2 regions of the Sphingomonas psychrotolerans genome follow, and region 1 is predicted to be linked to the other one. Evidence: riboswitches for the same ligand, from Rfam matches in the RefSeq annotation. Region 1 holds a riboswitch; the other holds the start of a gene.
The links. A riboswitch is a leader RNA that binds a small molecule or an ion and turns the genes downstream of it on or off. The one in region 1 is predicted to bind cobalamin.
Positions count from the first base shown of each region.

Region 2: it holds a riboswitch for cobalamin, as region 1 does, so the genes downstream of both, CVN68_RS20615 (TonB-dependent receptor plug domain-containing protein) here and metE (5-methyltetrahydropteroyltriglutamate--homocysteine S-methyltransferase) in region 1, are expected to answer to the same signal.

Region 1 is NZ_CP024923.1:183,005-193,914, reverse strand. It holds gene metE (5-methyltetrahydropteroyltriglutamate--homocysteine S-methyltransferase) at 1-1,825, opposite strand, end outside; cobalamin riboswitch at 1,929-2,130, opposite strand; gene putA (trifunctional transcriptional regulator/proline dehydrogenase/L-glutamate gamma-semialdehyde dehydrogenase) at 2,184-5,798, opposite strand; gene CVN68_RS00865 (Lrp/AsnC family transcriptional regulator) at 5,897-6,370, shown strand; gene CVN68_RS00860 (SPFH domain-containing protein) at 6,433-7,431, shown strand; gene CVN68_RS00855 (DUF4178 domain-containing protein) at 7,436-8,110, shown strand; gene CVN68_RS00850 (DUF4178 domain-containing protein) at 8,100-9,434, shown strand; gene CVN68_RS23550 (hypothetical protein) at 9,431-9,577, shown strand; gene CVN68_RS00845 (DUF350 domain-containing protein) at 9,588-9,800, shown strand; gene CVN68_RS00840 (polyamine aminopropyltransferase) at 9,793-10,910, shown strand, end outside.
Region 2 is NZ_CP024923.1:4,553,566-4,564,475, forward strand. It holds gene CVN68_RS20595 (CoA-acylating methylmalonate-semialdehyde dehydrogenase) at 1-865, opposite strand, end outside; gene CVN68_RS20600 (ABC transporter ATP-binding protein) at 1,051-1,827, opposite strand; gene CVN68_RS20605 (FecCD family ABC transporter permease) at 1,818-2,789, opposite strand; gene CVN68_RS20610 (ABC transporter substrate-binding protein) at 2,786-3,610, opposite strand; gene CVN68_RS20615 (TonB-dependent receptor plug domain-containing protein) at 3,756-5,639, opposite strand; cobalamin riboswitch at 5,755-5,942, opposite strand; gene CVN68_RS20620 (methyl-accepting chemotaxis protein) at 6,046-7,359, shown strand; gene CVN68_RS20625 (DUF4142 domain-containing protein) at 7,441-8,037, shown strand; gene CVN68_RS20630 (bactofilin family protein) at 8,621-9,064, opposite strand; gene CVN68_RS20635 (hypothetical protein) at 9,069-9,638, opposite strand; gene rpsL (30S ribosomal protein S12) at 9,933-10,304, shown strand; gene rpsG (30S ribosomal protein S7) at 10,360-10,830, shown strand; gene fusA (elongation factor G) at 10,894-10,910, shown strand, end outside.

The sequences.
Region 1 (10,910 bases):
GTGCCGCCTCGTCGATCTGGATCGCCTTGCACCCCGCCGCCTCGAGGTCGATCACTTCGTCGCGGATCGCCAGGGCGATCTGCTTGCAGGAGTCGGCGCGCGGCTGGTCGTCCCGGACGAACGACCAGTTGAGGATCGTCACCGGCCCGGTCAGCATGCCCTTGACCGGCCGCGTCGTCAGGCTCTGGGCATAGCGCCACCATTCCACCGTCATCGGCGCAGGCCGCGAGACGTCACCATAGAGGATCGGCGGCCGCACGCAGCGCGAGCCATAGGACTGGACCCAGCCATTGACGGTGAACGCGAAGCCCGAGAGCTGCTCGCCGAAATACTGGACCATGTCGTTGCGCTCGAACTCGCCATGGACGAGCATGTCGAGCCCGACTTCCTCCTGCCACCGGATGGTGCGCTCGGTCTCCTCGCGGAGGAAAGTGTCATAGGCCGCCGCGTCGAGCTCGCCGCGATTGAACCGCGCCCGGGCATTGCGGACTTCGCTGGTCTGCGGAAACGAACCGATCGTCGTCGTCGGAAAAGCCGGCATGCCCAGCACCGCCGCCTGCGCGGCGCCGCGCACCGCGATGTCCGCCGCGCGCTGGTACATCGCATCGCTCACCCCGGCCACACGGTCGCGGACGGCGGGGTTGTGCACGCGGGGCGAGGTCTTGCGGTTGGCCGCGGCCTGCGATGCCTTTGCCAGCTCTCCCGCAACGCTGTCGCGCCCTTCGTTGAGCGCGCACTTGAGCAGCGCCAGTTCCTCGACCTTCTGGACGGCAAAGGCGAGCCACTGCGCCACGTCACCGAGCTTCTTTTCGAGCGCGAGATCCATGGGGACGTGGAGCAGCGAACAGGACGGCGCGAGCACCAGATCGCGCGTCGCCGCAATGGCTTCGAGCCGGTCGAGCAGCGCCTCGAGATCGGCGCGCCAGACGTTGCGCCCGTCGATCACGCCGAGCGACAGCAGCAACGACTTCGGCGCCGCCTTGAGCAGCGGATCGAGCTGTTCCGGCGCGCGAACCAGATCGACGTGCAGCCCTGCTACCGGCAGGGATGCGGCGAAGGAGAGGTTGTCGCCGAGCCCGCCGAAATAGGTAGTGAGCATCAGCTTCGGCCCCGAGCGCGACAGCCGGGCATAAGCCCGGGTCAGTGCCCGGCGCTGCTTCTCGTCCAGATCGAGCACCAGCAGCGGCTCGTCGATCTGCACCCATTCTGCGCCCGCATGAGCAAGCTGGCCGAGGATCGCGGCATAGAGCCCCAGCACTTCATCGAGCATCTCGAACGGATCGACCCCGCGGCCCTTGGCAAGGCTCAGCCACGTCACCGGCCCGAGCAGCACCGGCCGCGTTTCATAGCCCTGCGCCCTGGCCTCGCGATATTCGTCGACCACCTTGAGCCGGTTGAGCGCCAGCTTCTGGCCGGCGGCCAGTTCGGGCACCAGATAGTGATAATTGGTGTCGAACCATTTGGTCATCTCGCAAGCGGTGACGCTGCCGTGCCCGCACGCGTCATGACCGCCGGTCGTCCCCCGGGCCATTGCGAAATAGGTCGCGAGATCGGCTTCGCCGTCGGCGCTGCGATACCGCTCGGGGATCGCGCCCAGCATCACGCTGGTGTCGAGCACGTGATCGTAGAGCGAGAAATCGTTCGAGGGCAGCCAGTCCGCGCCCAGCGCCTTTTGCCGCGCCCAGCCGGCGGTGCGCAGCCCCGAGGCAGCGTCGAGCAGTTCCGCCTCGCTCGTCTTGCCGGCCCAATAGGCCTCGAGTGCATGCTTCAGCTCGCGCCGCGGCCCGATGCGCGGAAATCCCAAGGTAGCAACGGTGATAGTCATGTCTTCAACCCCGAAGAGGGGCGAGGAACGCGGAGCAGACGCGGGCATGCGCGGCCATAGCCCGGCCGACACGCAAGCGACCGATCCGGGCACCCCGCCGGTGGACGTACTCGCGTCGAAGGCAGGTCTCCTGGCTCACGGGTCAGCGCGATGGTCCGTCTTCCCGGAGCGAACCCCAGTGACATGGTTGGACCACAGCTCGCCGCTTACAGTTGCGGGGGCAGCGCCGGTTTTTCACCGGCTTCCCGTCTTAGCTCCGACGCAGGGCACGCCCCGGACGAAGAACCTTGACCCTCTCCAGATCGCACTCCCGTGCGGGGCCGTCAAGCATCATATAAAGAAATCTTTATATGATGCTTCAGCCGAGCATCATCAGGCTGGCATTGCCCCCCGCGGCGGTGGTGTTGATCGAGACCGACACCTCCTCGACCAGCAGGTCGAGATTATAGGCATCCGCTCCGCTCAATGCCGCGGTCGATGCCGCCTGTGCGGAGACGACCCCGCCCTCGCGCTTGGCCAGCATGCGCAGCAAGCGCGTCACTTGCTCCGCGTCTCCCTCCATCAACGCCCCCGAGACCTGACCCGCGTCGCTGCGGATCCGCGTTCGCACACTGACCGGCAAGCCCGCCAGCGCTGTGGAATCCCCCTCCACCACCACATCGTTGCCCGTCGCAAGACACGCGGCGAGCTGATGGAAAAGCCCTACCCGTGTCGTTGGCGCAAGCAGGATCGTCCCGCGCGGATGCAATGCATACAGATTGCGCTCGCCGACCGGGCCGGGAAGCTCGACTTCATGGCCCAGAGGTGAAGCAGCCCCCAACTCCCGCGCGAGAGCTGCGGCCTGCGGCTCGCCCATTCCCTCCAGCCATTCGGCAAGATCGGCGAGTGCCGGATCCGCCGGGCCAGCGCCGCGCGATTCCGGCACCGCCCCATCCCGAACCAGCCGGGGCAGGTAGAGCGGCCCACCTGCCTTGGGTCCGGTGCCCGAAAGCCCGCGCCCGCCGAAAGGCTGGACCCCGACGATCGCGCCGATGACGTTGCGGTTGATGTAGAGATTGCCCGCCTTGATGCGCGAGGTGACCTGCGCGATCGTCTCGTCGAGCCTCGTGTGCAGTCCGAAAGTGAGCCCGTAGCCCGTGGCGTTGATCGCATCGATCAGCGCGTCGAGATCGTCACGAGCATAGCGGATCACGTGGAGCACCGGCCCGAACACCTCGCGTGTCAGATCGGCGATCCTGTCCAGCTCGATGATCGTCGGCGGCACGAAGGTGCCGTGAGCCGTCTCGTCCGACAGCGCCTGCTGCTCGACGCGACGCCCACGCGCGCGCATCGCAGCGATGTGCTTCTCGATATTGGCCCTGGCTTCGACGGTAATCACGGGGCCGATATCGACCGCCAGCCGATCGGTATTGCCGATGCGAAGCTCGGCCAGCGCGCCCTTGAGCATCGCCAGGGTGCGATCGGCGACTTCTTCCTGCAGGCACAGTATCCGCAGCGCCGAACAACGCTGGCCCGCGCTGTCGAACGCCGAAGCGATGACGTCGGCCACTACCTGTTCGGCGAGCGCCGAGGAATCGACGATCATCGCATTCTGCCCGCCGGTCTCGGCGATCAGCGGGATCGGCTTGCCGTCGCTCGATAGCCGCTCGGCCAGTTGTTTCTGGATCAACCGCGCCACTTCCGTCGAGCCCGTGAACATCACGCCCGCAGTCTCGGGCGCACTGACCAGGGCCGCCCCGATCGCGCCGTCGCCGGGCACCAGCTGGAGCGCATCGGCGGGCACGCCCGCTTCGTGCAGCAGGCGCACCGATTCGCTCGCAATCAACGGCGTCTCCTCCGCAGGCTTGGCGAGCACCGGATTGCCGGCGACCAAGGCCGCGGCGACCTGTCCGGTGAAGATCGCCAGCGGGAAGTTCCATGGGCTGATGCACACCACCGGACCGAGCGGCGCGGCTGTCGGAGCCAGCGTCGCGCGCGCCTGCACGGCATAGTAGCGCAGGAAGTCCACCGCCTCGCGCACTTCGGCGACCGCATTGGGAACCGACTTGCCAGCCTCGCGCACGATGAGCCCGATTAGAACCGGCATCCGCGACTCCATCGCCTCTGCCGCGCGATCAAGCATCGCGGCGCGCTCGCCGAGCGGTACCGAGGGCCAGGTGGACGCTGCAGCGCGCGTCGCCGCGGCGCAAGCTGCCTCCGGCGCAATCTCGACCACGCTACCGACGACGTCGCGATGATCGGCGGGATTGCGCACCGGCCGTTCGGTGCCTGCACCCGCCTCCGCGCGCCACGCGATCGCGGCACTCGCCTGAAGTTCGCCGGTCAGCGCAGCGAGCGCGATCTCGTTCGACAGATCGATACCCGCCGAGTTGCGGCGGTCGGGATAGAGGTCCGCGGGCAGCGCAATGGCGTCATGCTTTGCCCCGGGCTGCGGCGCGTTCCGCACCAGTTCGACCGGATCGACGACGAGTTCGTCGATCGACACCGCCGGATCGGCGACCCGGTTGACGAACGAGGAGTTCGCACCGTTCTCGAGCAGCCGGCGGACCAGATAGGCGAGCAATTTCTCGTGCGTCCCTACCGGCGCATAGATGCGGCAAGGCCGGCCGAGCCCCTCCTCGCCCACCACTTGCCGATACAGCGGCTCGCCCATGCCGTGGAGGCACTGGAACTCGTAGTCGCCCACCGCGAACGCCGGGCCGGCCATCTGGTAGATCGTCGCGAGCGTCAGCGCATTGTGGGTCGCGAATTGCGGGAAGATCACGTCCTTCGCCGCCAGCAGCTTGCGCGCGCAGGCGACATACGCGGCGTCGGTGTGGAGCTTGCGCGTATAGACCGGGAAATCGGCAAGCCCGTCGACCTGCGCGCGCTTGATCTCGGCATCCCAATAGGCGCCCTTGACCAGCCGCACCATGATCCGGCGGCCGGCTCGCCGCGCGAGATCGACGATCCAGTCGATCACGAACGGGCAGCGCTTGCCATAGGCCTGCACCACGAAGCCCAGCCCGTTCCACCCCGCAAGCTTCGGATCGAGCGCCAGCGATTCGAGCAGGTCGAGCGAGAGCTCGAGCCGGTCGGCTTCTTCGGCGTCAATGTTGAAGCCGATGTCGTAGGACCTGGCGAGCACCGCCAGCGCCTGCACCCGTGGCAATAGTTCTCCCATCACGCGATCCGCCTGCGCCCGCGCATAACGCGGGTGCAGCGCCGAGAGCTTGATCGAGATGCCGGGGCCTTCGTAGATCCCGCGCTTGCCCGCCGCCTTGCCGATGGCGTGGATCGCGCGGGTATAATCTTCGAAGTAGCTCGCCGCGTCGGCCGCCGTGGCCGCGGCTTCGCCGAGCATGTCGTAACTGTAGCCGAAACCGCGCGCTTCTTCCTTGCGCGCGCGCCTGAGCGCCTCGTCGATCGTCTCGCCGGTGATGAACTGCTCGCCCATCATCCGCATCGCGAGATCGACCCCGCGGCGGATCACCGGCTCGCCGGCACGCGCGATCAGCCGGGTGAGCGCGGCGCCCAGCCCCTTGTCGTCGGCGCTGTCGACCAGCTTGCCGGTGACCACCAGCCCCCAGGTCGCGGCGTTGACGAACAGCGAGCGACTACCACCGAGATGCGCGCGCCAGTCGCCGTCGGCGATCTTGTCACGGATCAGCGCATCGCGAGTGGCGTCGTCGGGGATGCGCAGCAAGGCCTCGGCGAGGCACATCAAGGCGACGCCTTCCTCGCTCGACAGCGTATATTCCTGCACCAGCGCCTCGACACCGCTCCTCGTCCCCTGCTTGCGCAAGGATGCGATCAGGTCGCGCGCAGTCTGCTCGGCAGCGGCGCGCACCGCCGGGGCGAGCGTCGCCGCTTCGAGCAGCTGCGCGATGCATTCGGGTTCGGGTTGCCGATACGCCTCGGTGATCGTCCGGCGAAGCGGAGTCTGGGGGAGGTTCGGCGGGGCGAAGGCGGCAAAGGCGGGGCTGGTGGACATGCCTCACATATAGCGCGAGCCACGAAGTCGATCTGCCTTACTTTGCGCCAATAATCTGTATTAAACGCCCAATATCCCGGCCTGAAAAGATGAAATGCATGGAAAACTCCATCAAACCAGCCGATCTGGACGAATATGACCGCAGGATCCTCGCTGCCCTGCGCGAGGACGGCCGGATCACCGTCACCGACCTCGCCCAGCGCATCGGTCTGTCCAAAACGCCGTGCCAGCAGCGGCTCAAACGGCTGATCGAATCTCGCGTCATCCTGGGCTTCACCGCGTTGATCGACCCCGCCAAGCTCGCGCTCGACCATGTCGCGTTCACCGAAGTGAAGCTCTCCGACACTCGCGAAAAGGCGCTGGAGGAGTTCAACGCCGCGGTCCGGCGCATCCCCGAGGTGGAGGAATGCCATATGATCGCCAGCAGCTTCGATTATCTGCTCAAGGTCCGCACCGCCGACATCCGCAAATACCGGATCGTCCTCGGCGAGCGCATTTCGAGCCTGCCGCACGTCGCCAGCACCTCGACCTATATCTCGATGGAGACGATCCGCGAGACGGTTCGCAGCTGATTGTCGCTTTGCTGTTTCGAACGCCCGGCAAAGCCTCTATCCTGCCGCGAACGGAGGGGCTCATGGGTATTTTCGATTTTCTTTCGAAGCAATTCGTCGACGTCATCGATTGGGTGGACGAGCCGGGCACGCTGGCGATCCGCTATCCGATGGAGGATCGCGAGATCCAGAACGGCGCACAATTGACCGTGCGCGCGGGCCAAAAGGCGCTGTTCTACGATGAGGGCAAGCTCGCCGACGCGTTCCTGCCCGGGCTCTACACGCTCGAGACCGGCAACCTGCCGTTGCTCACGTCGCTGCTCAATTGGGACAAGGGCTTCGCCTCGCCCTTCAAAGCCGATGTCTATTATTTCAGCCAGAAGGAGCAGACCGGGCTGAAATGGGGCACGCAGCAGCCGATCACGGTGCGCGACAAGGAATTCGGCCCGTTGCGCATCCGCACATTCGGCTCTTATTCCTTCCGCATCGAGAGCGTGCCGACCTTCGCGGTCAAGATGATGGGCTCGCTGGAAAAGCTGACTGTCACCGATCTGGAGCCGCAGCTGCGCGGCGTGATCGCTACGGCGATCGCCTCGGCGCTCGGCAACGGCGAAATCGCTTTTCTCGATCTCGCCGCGAACCAGACGGCGTTGTCTGAAAAGCTCAAGGCCGCGGTCGAGCCCGCTTTCGCAGGGTGGGGCTTGAGCTGCACCAGCTTCTTCATCGAAAGCCTGTCATTGCCCGAGGAAGTCCAGGCGCATCTCGACAAGGCCAGCTCGATGCGGGTGGTGGGCGATCTCGACCGTTTCGTCCGCTTCCAGAGCGCCCAGGCGATCGAGACCGCTGCCGGCCAGTCGGGCGGCGTCGCGGGCGCCGGCGCGGGCATGGCTGCAGGCATGGCGATCGGCCAGAGCATGGCCGGCGGCATCGGCGGCGCGACGGCGCCCGCGGCCCCCGCCGCGGCGCCGGGCGAAGATGCCTATGCCCAGATCGAGAAGCTGCACAAATTGCAGACGATCGGCGCGATCACGCAGGAGGAGTTCGACGCCAAGAAGGCGGAGCTATTGAGCCGCATCCGCTGAACGCATGAGCCTGCACCTCCCCTGCCCCAATTGCGGCGCCGATGTGGTGTTCCGCTCGCCCGCGCTGCCCAACCGCGTCTGCGACTATTGCCGCTCGATGCTGGTGCGCAGCGATGCCGGCGTGGCCAGGGTCGGCGAGGTCGCGGCGTTGCCGTTCGACGTGAGCCCGGTGCAGATCGGCATGCACGGCCGCGTCGAGGACAAGGGCTTCGAAGTGATCGGCCGCGTCCGCTGGGCGTGGACCGACGGCGCGTGGAACGAATGGCTGCTGCTATTCGAGGATGGCACCAATGCCTGGCTGGGCGAGGCGATGGGGCAGTTTATGCTGCTCTGGGAGCGGCCGTTCGCACAGGTTCGGACCCGGACCTTGCGCGAGATCGCCGATGGCAACGAAGCGATACCGGGCGCCGAGGTCCAGCTCGACAACGAGAAGCTGGTCATCGCCGATGCGCGCGAAGTGATCTGCGTCGCTGCCGAAGGCGAATTGCCCTTCACTGCCGGAACGGGCTGGAAGCTCTACAGCGTCGATCTGCGCGGACGACACGGCGAATGCGCGACGCTCCAGCGCGACGATCAGGAAGTGACTTTCTACCAGGGCCGATACGTGACGCTGCCAGAACTGGCGCCGCGCGGGCTGCGCGCGATCGAAGGCTGGGCGCTCCCTTCTTATGCAGCCTGATTTCGCGCTCCAGGCCGAGCCCGCCCCCGCGGCACGCGCGCTGACCTGCCCCTCGTGCGGCGGCGGCGTCGAGCTGCGCGCGGCAGGCTATACCGTCCATGTCGCCTGCCAATATTGCGGCTCGATCCTCGACGTCACCGATCCGCAGGTGAAGCTGGTCACTGCCTATAATCAGCAGTCAGCGGAGCTCGAGATCCCGCTCGGCACGCGGGGCACGCTGCGCGGCGTGGAATGGGAAGCGATCGGCTATCTCCAGCGCTCCGAAAACGGTGCTTATGGCTGGGAAGAATATCTGCTGTTCAATCCCTATCACGGCTATCGCTGGCTGGTGAAGGTTCGCGGCGGCTGGAGCCTCGGCGAGGCGCTGACCGTCACGCCCGACTGGCTGTCTTATGACCAGCTCGGCGTCGGCGAAGAAGCGTTCGACCATTTCTTCGCCGATGGCGAAGCGCGGGTCGATTACGTGCTCGGCGAATTCTATTGGCGCGTGGCGCTGGGCGAAAGGGTCGCCACTGCCGACTGGGTCCGCGCCGGAGCGATGCTCTCACGCGAGGCGAACGGGCACGAAGTCAGCTGGACTCGAAACGCCTGGTTGCCGCCAAAGGAGCTGCAAAAGGCGTTCGGCATCCAGCCCGAAGCCGGGATCTGGCCGCCCTTGCCGCACCAGCCTTCGCCCTGGGGCGGATGGATCAAGACCGGCCTGAAGCTTGGCGCGGTGGCATTCGCCTTCCTGCTGCTCTTTGCAATCTTCTTCGGCGGCAGCCAGTGGTCGGCCGCCGGCAGCTTCGCGATCACCGCCGACGGACGCGAGCAGACCGCGACGCTCGGCCCGATCACCCTGCCCCGGCGCTACCAGAGCGTCCATCTGCGCGCCGAGGTGCCGCGGCTCGAAAATGGCTGGGTCGATCTCGACTACAGCCTCGTCGATCGCAGGACCCAGCAAGTCTACGAAGCCTATGGCGCGGCCGAACGCTATTCGGGGAGCGATTCCGACGGGCCGTGGAGCGAGGGCAGCGGCAGCGCCGAAGTGTCGATCGCCAGCGTGCCGGCAGGAATTTACGATCTCGTGGTCGAATATAAGGGCAATCGCTGGACCGGCACCGGAAGCTACTCGGCCGACGGCGCCGGCTGGCTGGACCCCGCCAACGTGCCCGAGGTGAAGGTCGAGATGCGCCAGGGCGTCCTCTACGCCTCCAACCTGCTGATTGCGCTGTTCCTGATCGCAATTCCTTTGTTGTTCGCGCTCGTCCGGCACATCGCCTTCGAAACGGCACGCAAGAGCGAGAGCGACTTCGCCACCTCCGCAGAGGATGACGACGAATGAGCAACCGCACCTTTTTCTACGCACTCTGGTGCCTCGGCGTAATGGGGCTGTTCATCCTGTGCACCACCTACGCCTGGTCGCCCTTCGCACAAGGGAGCCGGGCGCGCACCCATGCCGGCTTCTACGGCCCCACCCACAAATAGGGAGATCGATATGGTCACCACCTTGCCCGCCGTGCTGAGCACCCTGCTCTATTCCGTGATCGGGATGATCGTGTTCGTCATCGGCTTCGTCATCCTCGATCTGCTGACCCCCGGCAAATTGTGGCAGGAGATCGAGCAGAAGCAGAATATCGCGGTGGCGATCTTCGCGGGCGCGGTCGCGATCGGGCTCGCGATCATCGTCGCCGCCGCCATCCATGGCTGAAGCCGATCCCGCGCACCCCAAAGTAAGAGCGTCCGGATCCACCGCGGCGCTGCTCGCCTCCGCCTTCGTCGTCTCCACCTGCGGACTGATTTACGAGCTGCTGGCGAGCACGCTGGCGAGCTATCTGCTCGGCGACAGCGTCACCCAATTCTCCACCGTCATCGGCAGCTATCTGTTCGCGATGGGCGTGGGCAGCTGGTGCTCGCGCTATGTGAAGCGTGGCGAATTGCGGCTGTTCGTCCGAATCGAATTGCTGATCGCCTTATTGGGCGGGTGCTCGGCGGCGGCCCTGTTCCTGCTCTTCCCTTTGGTCGATCACTTCCGGGTCGCCTTGTACGGGCTGGTGGTGGCGATCGGCTTCCTCGTCGGGCTCGAGATACCGTTGCTGATCCGCATCCTGCGCGGGTTCGATTTCCGCGAGACCGTGTCGAACGTGCTGACGTTCGACTATGTCGGCGCGCTGGTCGCCAGCCTGCTCTTCCCGCTGCTGCTGATGCCGCATCTGGGCATGATCCGCACCGGCTTCCTGTTCGGGATCTTCAATGCCGGCGTCGCGCTGGCTTTGCTGTTCACCTTGCCGCGCGCGGGATACCGCACCGAGAAGGTCGCGTCGGTGCTCGTGCTGCTCGCGCTGATCGCCGGCTTCGTCGCGTCGGACCGGCTCCAGCGCTGGGCCGAGGTGGCGAGCTATGGCGAGCCGGTGATCTATGCGACGAGCACCAAATTCCAGCGGATCGTGCTCACCCGCCGCGACGACGACGTCCGGCTCTATCTCAACGGCAATCTGCAATTCTCGTCGCGCGACGAATATCGCTATCACGAGGCGCTGGTGCACCCCGCGCTGGGGCGGGTCGCCAATCCCCGCAACGTGCTAATCCTCGGCGGCGGCGATGGCCTCGCCGCGCGCGAAGTGTTCAAACACCCCGAGGTGCGGCACCTCACCCTGGTCGATCTCGATGGCGAGATGACCAGCCTGTTTGCGCGCACCGCGATGCTCTCCCGCCTCAACGGCGGTTCGCTGACCGACAAGCGGATGACGGTGATCAACGCCGACGGCTTCCGCTGGGCGCGCGAAGCCAGGGCGCAGTATGATGCGATCATCGTCGATTT
Region 2 (10,910 bases), 510 kb from region 1:
CGGGCACTACCACCGGCAGCGCCATGCAGCGCTCGCCCGCCGATCCGAAGGCAGCGCCGGAGAGGTCGGCGACGACCTGGTCGAGATCGGCATCGGGCATGACGATGCCGTGGTTCTTGGCGCCGCCCATCGCCTGGACGCGCTTGCCGGCCTCGACGCCGCGGCGATAGACATAATGCGCGATGTCCGACGAGCCGACGAAGCTGACGGCGGAGATCGCGGGATGATCGAGGATCGCGTCGACCATTTCCTTGTCACCGTGGACGACCTGGAGGATGCCTTCGGGCAAGCCCGCCTCGAGCATCAGTTCGGCGAGGCGGACGGGGACCGAGGGATCCCGCTCGCTGGGCTTGAGCAGGAAGGCATTGCCGCAGGCGATCGCCACGCCCGACATCCACAAGGGGATCATCGCCGGGAAGTTGAACGGGGTAATGCCGGCGCCGATGCCGAGCGGCTGGCGCATGCTGTAAACGTCGATGCCGGGGCCGGCGCCCTGGGTATATTCGCCCTTGAGCACGTGCGGGATGCCGCAGGCGAATTCGATCACTTCGAGCCCACGCTGGATGTCGCCCTTCGAGTCCGCGATGACCTTGCCGTGCTCGGACGAGAGCAGATGCGCGAGGGCGTCGATATTCGCTTCGACCAGTTCCTTGAACTTGAACATCACCCGGGCGCGGCGCTGCGGGTTGGTCGCGGCCCAGCCGGGCTGGGCGGCCTGAGCGGCGGCGATTGCGCGGTCGAGATCGGCGCTGGTACCCAGCGACACGCGGGCCTGAACCTGCCCGGTGTTGGGGTCGAACACGTCGGACGTGCGCCCCGCGCCTCCGCCCGAATGGCCGGCAATGAGATGCTCGATCGTGCGCATAAACTCTCCTGCGGCGGGCATTTTGGCCCGACTCGTCGTGTAATTTTATTGCGCAATGGCACAGGGGCTCCCCTCCCCGCAAGGAGGTGACTCACACGCGTCATCCCGGCGAAAGCCGGGATCTCGTGCGATGGCGGGAGCAAACTGCCCGAGATCCGGCGTTCGCCGGGATGACGGATATCGGCCTATTTGGTCCGGCCGATCGGCACCGGCAGCAAACGGCCCTGTTCGTCGGGAACGATCATTACCTCGACACCGAAGGCCTCGCGCAGCGGCTGGTGCGCCAGTGCCTCCGCCGCAGGGCCGAACGCTACGACCTCGCCTTGCTTCAACAGTAGCACGTCGTCGGCGGCGCGGGCGGCCTGGATCAAATCGTGCAAGACGATCACCACGCCCATGCCGTCCGCGGCGAGCGCGCGGAGCTGGTCGAGCAGGCCGAGCTGGTGGACGGGATCGAGGCTGGCGAGCGGTTCGTCGGCGAGCAGCCATTGCGGCTCGCCGGCGAGGACGCGGGCGAGGAGGACGCGCGCCCGCTCGCCGCCCGAGAGCTGGTCGGCGCCGCGATCGGCGAGGTGATGGGCGTCCGTCGCGGCGAGCGCGGCGCCGATCGCCATCGCATCCGCCTGCGATGCGCCGGCGAAGGGCGAACGATGGGGCAGGCGGCCGAGCGCCACGAGGTCGCGCACCGCGAGGTTCCAGTGGACGATCGGGTCCTGCGGCAGATAGCCGATCAGCCGGGCGCGCTCGCGCGGCTCGATCCGGGCGATGGGGCGCGTGCCGAGTTTGACGTGACCGGCATCGGCGTCGAGCAGCCCGGCGAGCGTCTTGACCAGAGTCGACTTGCCCGAGCCGTTGGCGCCGAGGATCGCCGTGACGCGGCCGGGCCGGAAGGCGGCGGTGATATGGTCGAGCACCCGGCGATTGCCGAGGCTGACCGCGAGATCGCTGACGCTCAGCTCCATGCCGACCGCCGCATCTTGAGCAGGAGCACGAGGAAGAACGGCGTGCCGAGCAAGGCCATTGCGACGCCGAGCCGGATTTCCGCCGCACCGGGGCCGAGCCGGACGAGGCTGTCGGCGGCAAGCACCAGAGCCGCACCGCCGAGCGCGCTGGGGACGAGCAAGGCAGAGGGCCTGGCGCCGGTGAGCGGGCGGAGCAGATGCGGCACGATCAGCCCGACAAAGCCGACCACGCCGGTCACCGCGACGCTGGCGCCGACTGCCAGACCGGCGCCGAGCACGATGAGCAATTGGGTGCGCGCGAGCCGCACGCCGAGCGAGCGCGCCGCGGCCTCGCCGAGGGTGAGCGCGTCAAGCGCGCGGCCGGTGAAGAGGAGCAGCGCGCAGCCGACGGCAATGAATGGCAGCGCCAGCTGGACCTCGGCGAAGCTGCGGTCGGTGAGCGCGCCCATGATCCAGTCGATGATCTCGGCGGTGGCGAAGGGGTTGGGCGCGATCGAGATCAGGAAGGCAGTCAGCGCCCCGGCGAGGCTGGCGAGCACGGTGCCGGCGAGGATGAAAGCGACCTGGCTGTCGGCGCGCCATGCCAGTCCCGCGAGCAGCAGCATCGATCCGCACGCGGCAAGCATCGCGGCGCCGAAGATGACGAGCGGGCCGCTGGCCGAAAATATGACGATCGCGGCGACGGCACCGAGCGCGGCGGAAGAGGAGACGCCGACCACCGCCGGGTCGGCGAGGGGGTTGCGCAGATAGCCTTGCAGCACCGCGCCGGTGAGGCCTAGCGCCGCGCCGATCGCGAGCCCGAGGATCGCGCGGGGCAGGCGCAGCTCGGCGACGATCCACCAGCGCGGATCGTTCGAGAACCAAACCGACGCCGGCACCCAGATCTTGCCGGCCATCAGCGAGCCGGCGAAGAGCAGGCCGACAAGGGCCGCGAGCAGCGTGAGGAGGAGAGCGCGGTTCATTGCCCCACCTCGCTGCGTATTTCCGCAAGCCGCGTCATCGCCCTGGGGATCACCGGTCCGCCGCAATTGACGAGACTGCGCTCAAAGGGCGCCTGATGCACCGTGGCGCCCGAGCGGGCGAGCGCCCAGCCGCGCATCTGCGCCGCCCGCGAAGCCGCGTCGCGGCCGGCCTGGTCGGGGACCAGCATCACGCGTGGCGGATCGGCGACGACATGCTCGATCGGGAGATAGCCGGTGCCTTGCAGTCCATAATGCGCAGCATGGTCGCTGAAGCCCGCCTTGACCATCATCTCGTCGAGCAAGGTGTTCGCGCCGTTGACGGTGTTGCCGCCGATCCAGAGCAAGGCGGAGACCGGCGGGCGGCCGGTGCGGGCGGCCGTAATGGCGCCGTCGATCTTCGCGACCATCGCCTCGCCGGCGGGCTTTGCGTCGAGCGCGGCGGCGAGTTCACGGACCTGTTTTCTGCTGTCTTCGATCGTATTGGCCCATCCCAGCGTCAGCGTCTTCACGCCGGCCCGCGTCAGCGCTTCGCGAGTCGAGACCGAAGCGAAGCTATCAATGATCGCCAGATCGGGGCGAAGCGCGATGATCTCCTCGGCGGTGCCGTTGTTGACGTTGAACTTGCGCGCAAGATCCAGCGGGATCGAGGTCGCGCCGGGATCGCGCGAATAATGGCTGATCGCGGCGATGCGGTCGCGCGGGACCAGCTCGACCAGCATCGCATCGGCGCACGGGTTGAGCGAGACGATTCCGCCGCCTTTTGCCGAAGGTTGCGCCGCGCATCCGGCCAGCAGCAGGCACAGGAGCGCGGCGCGTTTCATCCTTGCCATCCATCGTCACCCCGGACCGGTTCCGGGGTCCACCAGGCGGCGAGGCGAAGACGGCTCGGTTCCTGCCGAATCCGTCCCGCCAGGCGGCACAGTGGATGCCGGAACCAGTCCGGCATGACGGTGGGGGGGCTGGTCATCAGTTGAGGCGGATCCGCACCCCGGCATAGGCCGCACGGCCATAGGTGCCGTAGCCCGATACGACCTGGTACTTCTCGTCGGTGACATTCTCGACGCGGCCGTAGACCGCGAAGCGATCGCCGATCGGCATCTCGGCACGGATGCTGCCGAGCGCAAAGCCGTCGAGCCGGGTAAAATTGCCCTGGTCGTTGAAGCTGTCCCCGACGATCGTCACCGTGCCTCCCAGCGAAAGCCCGAACGGCAGGCGGTAATCGGCCGAGAGGCTGGCGGTGTCCTGCGGACGGCGCGCCAGCTGATTGCCTTCATACCCCGCCGAGCGGTTCTCGGCGTCGGTATAGGTGTAGTTAGCAGTGACGGTAAACGCCTCGACCGGCTTGAGCGCGAGTTCGACCTCGACGCCCTCGGCGCGGGTGCGGGCGATATTGGCGTAGGTGCCGAAGGGGCGATTGAAGCAGATCGATGCCGGGTTGGTCACTTGCGCTGCCGGGCACGAGAAGAAGTCGATCTGGTTGCGCGTGTCGCGGTGGAACCACGTCACGCCCAGCTTCGCCGCGCCGTTCAGCGCCGACTGCTCGACGCCCACTTCCCAGCTCTTCGCTGTCTCTGGATCCAGCGATTCGGTGCCATAGTCCGAGAACAGCTGATAGAGCGTCGGCGCCTTGAAGCCTTCGCCATAGCTGGCGCGCAGCAAGGTGGTTTCGAACGGCTTCACTGCGAGATTGGCGCCCCAGCTGGTGTGTGCGCCGAAGCGGCTATGATCGTCGTTGCGAATGCCCGCGGTGAGCGTCACTTGCTCGACCGGCGTGACGATCGCCTGGCCGTAGAAGCTGGTGATGTCGGCGCGGTTGGTCACGAAGCCGTCATAGAAGCGCAGATTTTCGCGCTCGGCGCCGAAGGTGACGCGGAGCTGGTCGACCAGCTTGGCGTCGCCGCGATATTCGTAGCGTTCGCTGCGGCCGCGATAGAGATAGGCGGGCGCCGTATCGCTGGTGGAATTATAGCCGTCGCGGTTGATGTCGGCGATGGTGAAGGCGATGCGATTGGCGACGGGTCCGATGTCCGCGAACAACCCGGCATAGCCGTACAATTCCTGCGCGGTCGAATATTCGTCGGTGTCGCCGAAGCTGTAGGTGGGGGGAGCGAACCCGTCGAGCTCGAGGCGCGAATTGGCGTAATAGCCGCGCAGGTCGACGCCGAAGCCCGGCGCGAATTCGTAGCGCAGCCGGCCGCTGGCATTATATTGGCGATAGCCGTCGGCCTCGGTGCCGACCGCGGCCTGCGAGACGCCGTCGGTGCGGAAATAGCCGCCGGTCAGCGCGCCCTGCAGCGTATCGTTGCCCGCTGCGATCGCGGCATTGGCGGAAACCTGCTCGGCATAGCCATATTCGGCATTGGCGCGCGCCGCCACGCCGTCGACCGGCGCCTGCGTCACCAAATTGACCACGCCGCCCAGCGCCTGGCTGCCCCAGATCACCGAATTGGGTCCGCGCAGGATTTCGACGCGCTGGATCGATCCGGTCAGCAGATTGCCGAAGTCGAAGGCGCCGGCGGGCGCCGAGGGATCGTTGGCGCGGACGCCGTCGATCAACACCAGCGTCTGCGCGTCCTCGGCGCCGCGGATGCGCACCGCAGTGACGCCGCCGGGGCCGCCGTTGCGGGTGGCGGTGATGCCCGGGGTGGTGGCGAGCAGATCGGACAGCGAGACGGTCTGACGCGTCTCGATCGCCGCGCGGTCGAGCACGGTGATCGAGCGGCCAGTGGTTTCGGCCTCCTGCTCGACGCCGGATGCGACGACGACGATCTGGTCCTCGTCCGATTGGGCATGCGCCACCGCCGGCAGCAATGCGGCGGAGGCATAGAGAAACAGCTTCAACTTGGTCACGGCAAGACACCTTTGTCTGGGGTCGTCTTGCCGAAATTGGCGCGGCGACCCGGTTAACGGTGTCGCTCACGCGAGGGCACAGCCCTCGTTCGCCCGGTGCACCCCGCCCGCGCAAAGGAATCGACTGTGACTGGCAGGTCTCCTGGCTCCCGGGTCAATACTCTCGCGCCGCCTTCCCGGAAAAGCTCCAGTGGCTTGGATGGCGCGAACGCTCGCCGGTTACAGTTGCGGGGGCAGCCTCGGGTTTGAACCGAGTTCCCATTTTCATCCCCTTGCGGGGACACCCGTCACGGCCGGGCCTCTACGCCGCGCCTTCGTTCGCTGCAACTGCGAAAAAAGGCGATTTGTCACGCAGGTGTAACCAACGGTGAAGCTGGCCTTTACCAACTGCCTCTAGGGCGGAGGCATGAAGGTCGCACAACTTGCCCCGCGGTCGGACCCGAATCCGGGCTGGCTCACTACTGCCGAAGCCGATCCGCCATGGCTGACGCTCGACGATTCGCTGTTCAAGGCAGTCGATCTGTTCAACTCGGATACCGATCTTCGTCTGATGCCGGTGGTCGACGCCGCCCATCGACCCGTCGGCGCGATCTTCGAGAAGGACGTGCGGCGGCTGCTGCTCAATCCGTTCGGGCACGCGTTGCTGCGCAATCCGTATTTCGGCCACGGCGTGGTCCGCCATGTCCGCGCCTGCCCGGTGGCGGAGATTGCCGAGGATGCAAGCATGCTGATCCAGGCCTATCGTGCCGCCAATGGCAGCGAAGGGATGATCCTGACGCGCGGCGGCAGGCTGGCCGGAGTGATCGGCAATCGCCGGCTGCTCCATCTCGCCGCCGAATATGAGCGCAGCACCGCCGCCACCCGCATCGCGCGTGCCGAGCGGATCGAGCGTGCCAGCGAGCGCTTCGAAGGCGAGGTGGCGTCGCTCGCGCAGGCGCTGGGCAGTCTGTCGGCCGAATTGCAGCGGGGCGCCGCCGCCAGCGCCGAGCGTGCCGGCGCGGTTGGCGGCCGCGCGGTTGCAGTAGCCTCGGCAGCGTCGCAGACCAGCGACAACATGCGCGAAATCGCCGCGCGCGGACGCGAGCTGGCCACCGCTCTGGAGCATGTCGAGCGGAATACCGAAGCCGCCGAGGCGGCCGCGGGCAAGGTCTCCGAGCTGGTCCGCGCCGGCAGTGCCCGCACCCGCGAGCTGCACTGCGCCGCGCAGCGAATCACTTCGGTGATCGGCCTGATCAGCGACATCGCCGGTCAGGTGAATCTCCTCGCGCTCAACGCCACGATCGAGGCGGCGCGTGCCGGGGAGGCGGGGCGTGGCTTCACCGTGGTAGCCAATGAAGTGAAGCAGCTGTCGAGCCAGACCGGCGTCGCCGCGGGAAGGATCGCGGCGCATGTCGACGAGATCCGCCGCGGCATCGACGACGTCACGGCGGGGCACGGGCAAGTCGAGGAAGCGATCGCGGTCATGGTCGATCTCGCGGGGGGCGTGCAGGCGGCGGTCGTCGCGCAGGAGAATGCAACCCACATGATCGCGCGCAATGTCGAGGAAGCGGTCGGCGCGAGCAATGCGATCCGGCACGATGTCGAGGCGATCGGCGAGACCTCGGGCGAAGCCTCCGCCAGCGCCCAGGGAATGCGCGGCGTCGCGGCGAAGCTGCAGCAAGGCGCAGCAGAGCTCTCCGCGGAACTGCGCGATTTTCTCGCCGAGCTGCGCGCCGCCTGAGAATTCTGCCGCAATCTCATTGAGAAAGCGGAACGCCGGCTTCGGGACTGCGTTGTGGGACCCCGAGGAGGACGCCTTGCCATGAAGAAGCATCATCTGATCCTGGGGCTGGCCCCGGCGCTGGCGCTCGCCGCGTGCGGCGGCAACGAGACGGCTACCAATACCACCACGGCCGACAACATGGCCGGCATGGACATGCCCGGCGACGCCAATTGGACCGACAACGGCGCCGGCAATGCGATGGCTGCCGAAGCTGCATCGCCGGGGCAGAAATTCGCCAACGACGTGGGTGCGAGCGACTATTACGAGATCGAGGCCGGCAAGCTCGCGCAGGAGAAGGCGCAGGCACAGCCGCTCAAGGACTTCGGCAAGCTGATGGTCGAGCATCACACTGCGTCGACCGACAAGCTCAAGGCCGCGGGCGCCAAGGCCAGTCCGGCGATCACTCCGAGCCCGGCGCTCAGCGTCGAGCAGGAAGCCGGTCTCGAAGCGCTGCGCCAGGCGGAGGGCGCGGCGTTCGACACCGCCTACAAAGCCCAGCAGATCGCAGCGCACGAAAAGGCGCTGACTTTGGTCAAGGGCTATGCCGCCACCGGCGACGTGCCGGAGCTCAAGAAGTTCGCCAGCGACGCCGAGAAGGTCGTCCAGGCGCATCTTACCAAGATCAAGGGCCTGTAACCCCCCCGTTCCGGGCCCATGAGAGAGGCGCCGCCCGCAAGGACGGCGCCTCTTTTCGTGTGGGCGGTGCCGAACCGGCTCGGCTCCCGCGAAGACAGGAGCTTTGCCAACAAGCGCTATCCGCGTCGTGTCTTATAAATCGCGAATGGCGGGAAGTAGTGGAAAGCCCACGTGGCGGAGCTATGACGTGGCATGCTTATTAAACCGCCGATTATTCCAGGCGTCGCCTTAGTACTAACCGCATGCTCGCCCGGTCATAAGGAGCAGGTGCCGTTCTCTGCGGCGCAGCGTGCGGATCTGTTGGCTGTCTCGATCGCGAAACGCGCGTGCAAGCATCTGGAAAAGCCTACAAAAGCTTCTTGGCCGACTCCTCCAGGCATTTCGAATTATCAGGCTTGCCTCGGTGACCATGCAAATCTGACTCGTCCCGCAAACCCTGAGCTGTGCGCGCTTGCCGGGAGTGCCATGTCGCCTGAAGGCGTCTGCATACTGGGTGAGTGAAGTCAGCCGGTGGCCGCAACTTCCGGTCCCATTTTGCAGGGCACCACCGAAAACCGGCGCTCCTGCCCCGCGGGACTCCGAATCAAGCCGCCTGTTCGCGTGCGGCCGGCGCTGCATCCGGCACCGCGCGCGGCCCGGTCGCTGCGGCGTCGCCGCCGGTGCGCTTGAGCCGGCCGTCGACATGGCCGCCATTTTCGATCGTGATGTCCTCATATTCGACATCGCCGATGATCCGCGCCGAACGCTCGACGATGAGGTGTTTGACCCGGATGCTGCCTTCGATCGCGCCGGCGATCCGCGCGGTATCGGCAGTGACGCCGCCCTGAATGCGGCTCTCCGATCCCTGGACGAAATTGCCGCAATGCACGTCGCCTTCGATGCTGCCGTCGATATGAAGATCCGCGGTGGCACGGACATCGCCGGTCACCACCATGTCGGGTCCGATCACCGAAAACATGCCGCGTCCGCGGCCATTCGCCGGACCCGGCGCCGAAGGTCGTTCGTCGCGGCTCTTGCTGCTGAACACAAGCTCACTCCCCCAAGACGGGACTCGAAGTCCGGGCCGGCTGCCTAGCACAACCGGCGTCCTCCGGCAGACTCCAAAACGCAGTGAACGCTTCGTTGCGGGTGTTGTCGTTCGCTGCCGGACGGGCGGCGCGGCGAATCTCCAGCGTCGCGGCGGCGAGCATCGCCAGCGCGCCGGCGAGGTGCAGGGCCGGGCTGTGTAGCCACGCAGCGGCGAGCGCGATGGCCACGCCGCCCAGCGCCGCCGCGCCCGCCGGTCTGCGCAGCGCTGCCGGCGCGGCGATCGCCAGGGGCACGAGCAATGCCGCACTTCCCAGGCCGGGCAAGGCGCCGGCGATCAGCGCGGCGGGCAGGGCACTCGCGAACAGGGAAGGGCGGGGAGTGATGCTCAGCAATGCGAGGTGACAGGCGAGGAGTCCGGCAGCGGCCGCAAAGGCGATCCCGATCACCGGCAGCAGCGCCGCCGACTCGAACCAGCGCCAACGCTCGGCAAACGGCAGTCCCGTCGTGCCGAGCAGCAATGTCGCCGCCAGCGCGAGCAGCGCAGGGGCGAGCCGGAGCAGGATCGGCCGCATGACGGCGCCATATCGGTAAGAGTGCAGCATCTTATGCAGGCTTTAGCGCGCGATGCGTTGACGCTCTGTTAGCCCGGCCGCCCCATTGACCACCTGGGCGTGCGCCGCTATAGGCGCCACCGTTCCACGAGGGTCCAAAGGCCGCAAGACTCGGGGAACAAAGAGCTGAACGTTGCTGGAGACGCAATGGCCCGGGGGGTCGCAGACACCCGGGGCCTTTTCGTATTCTATAGAGTCTGGGCTCCAGCAAAGTAACCGCCGGAATGATCCGGTAACGCAAAGGTGAAGGGCTTCATGCCAACGATCAACCAGCTGGTCCGCAAGGGCCGCGAACCGCAGAAGGCCAAGTCCAAGGTCCCTGCGATGGAGCAGAACCCGCAAAAGCGCGGCGTCTGCACCCGTGTCTACACCACGACCCCGAAGAAGCCGAACTCGGCGCTCCGCAAGGTTGCGAAGGTCCGCCTGACCAACCAGCGCGAAGTCATCAGCTACATTCCGGGCGAGGGCCACAATCTTCAGGAGCACTCTGTGGTCCTGATCCGCGGCGGCCGCGTGCGCGACCTTCCCGGCGTTCGGTATCACGTCCTTCGTGGCGTGCTCGATACGCAGGGTGTGAAGGATCGTCGCCAGTCGCGTTCCAAGTACGGCGCCAAGCGTCCGAAGTAAGCCGGCCGGGCTTATGCCCGCCACCAACGGCTGAAGTTTAGAAGGAAGATATCAGATGGCTCGTCGTCGTCGTCCCGAAAAGCGGGAAATCCTGCCTGATCCCGTTTACGGGGATGAGGTTCTCACCAAGTTCATGAATTCGGTCATGCTGGACGGCAAGAAGTCCGTGGCCGAGGGCATCGTCTATACGGCGCTCGAAACCGTCGAGCAGCGTGCCAAGCGCGAGCCGATCGGCGTGTTCCATGACGCACTCAACAACATCAAGCCGGGCATCGAGGTCCGTTCGCGCCGCGTCGGTGGTGCGACCTACCAGGTTCCCGTCGAGGTTCGTCCGGAGCGTGCCCAGGCACTGGCCATCCGCTGGCTGATCACCTCGGCGCGTAACCGCAGCGAGCACACCATGTCGGCCCGCCTTTCGGGTGAGCTGATGGATGCCGCGAACAACCGCGGCAACGCAGTGAAGAAGCGCGAAGATACCCACCGTATGGCCGAAGCGAACCGCGCCTTCAGCCACTACCGCTGGTAACTTTCCTACCTATATCGTGGGGAGCCGGACCGCCGGCTCCCCACATCGCTAAGGACTAAGATCATGGCCCGCAGCCATCC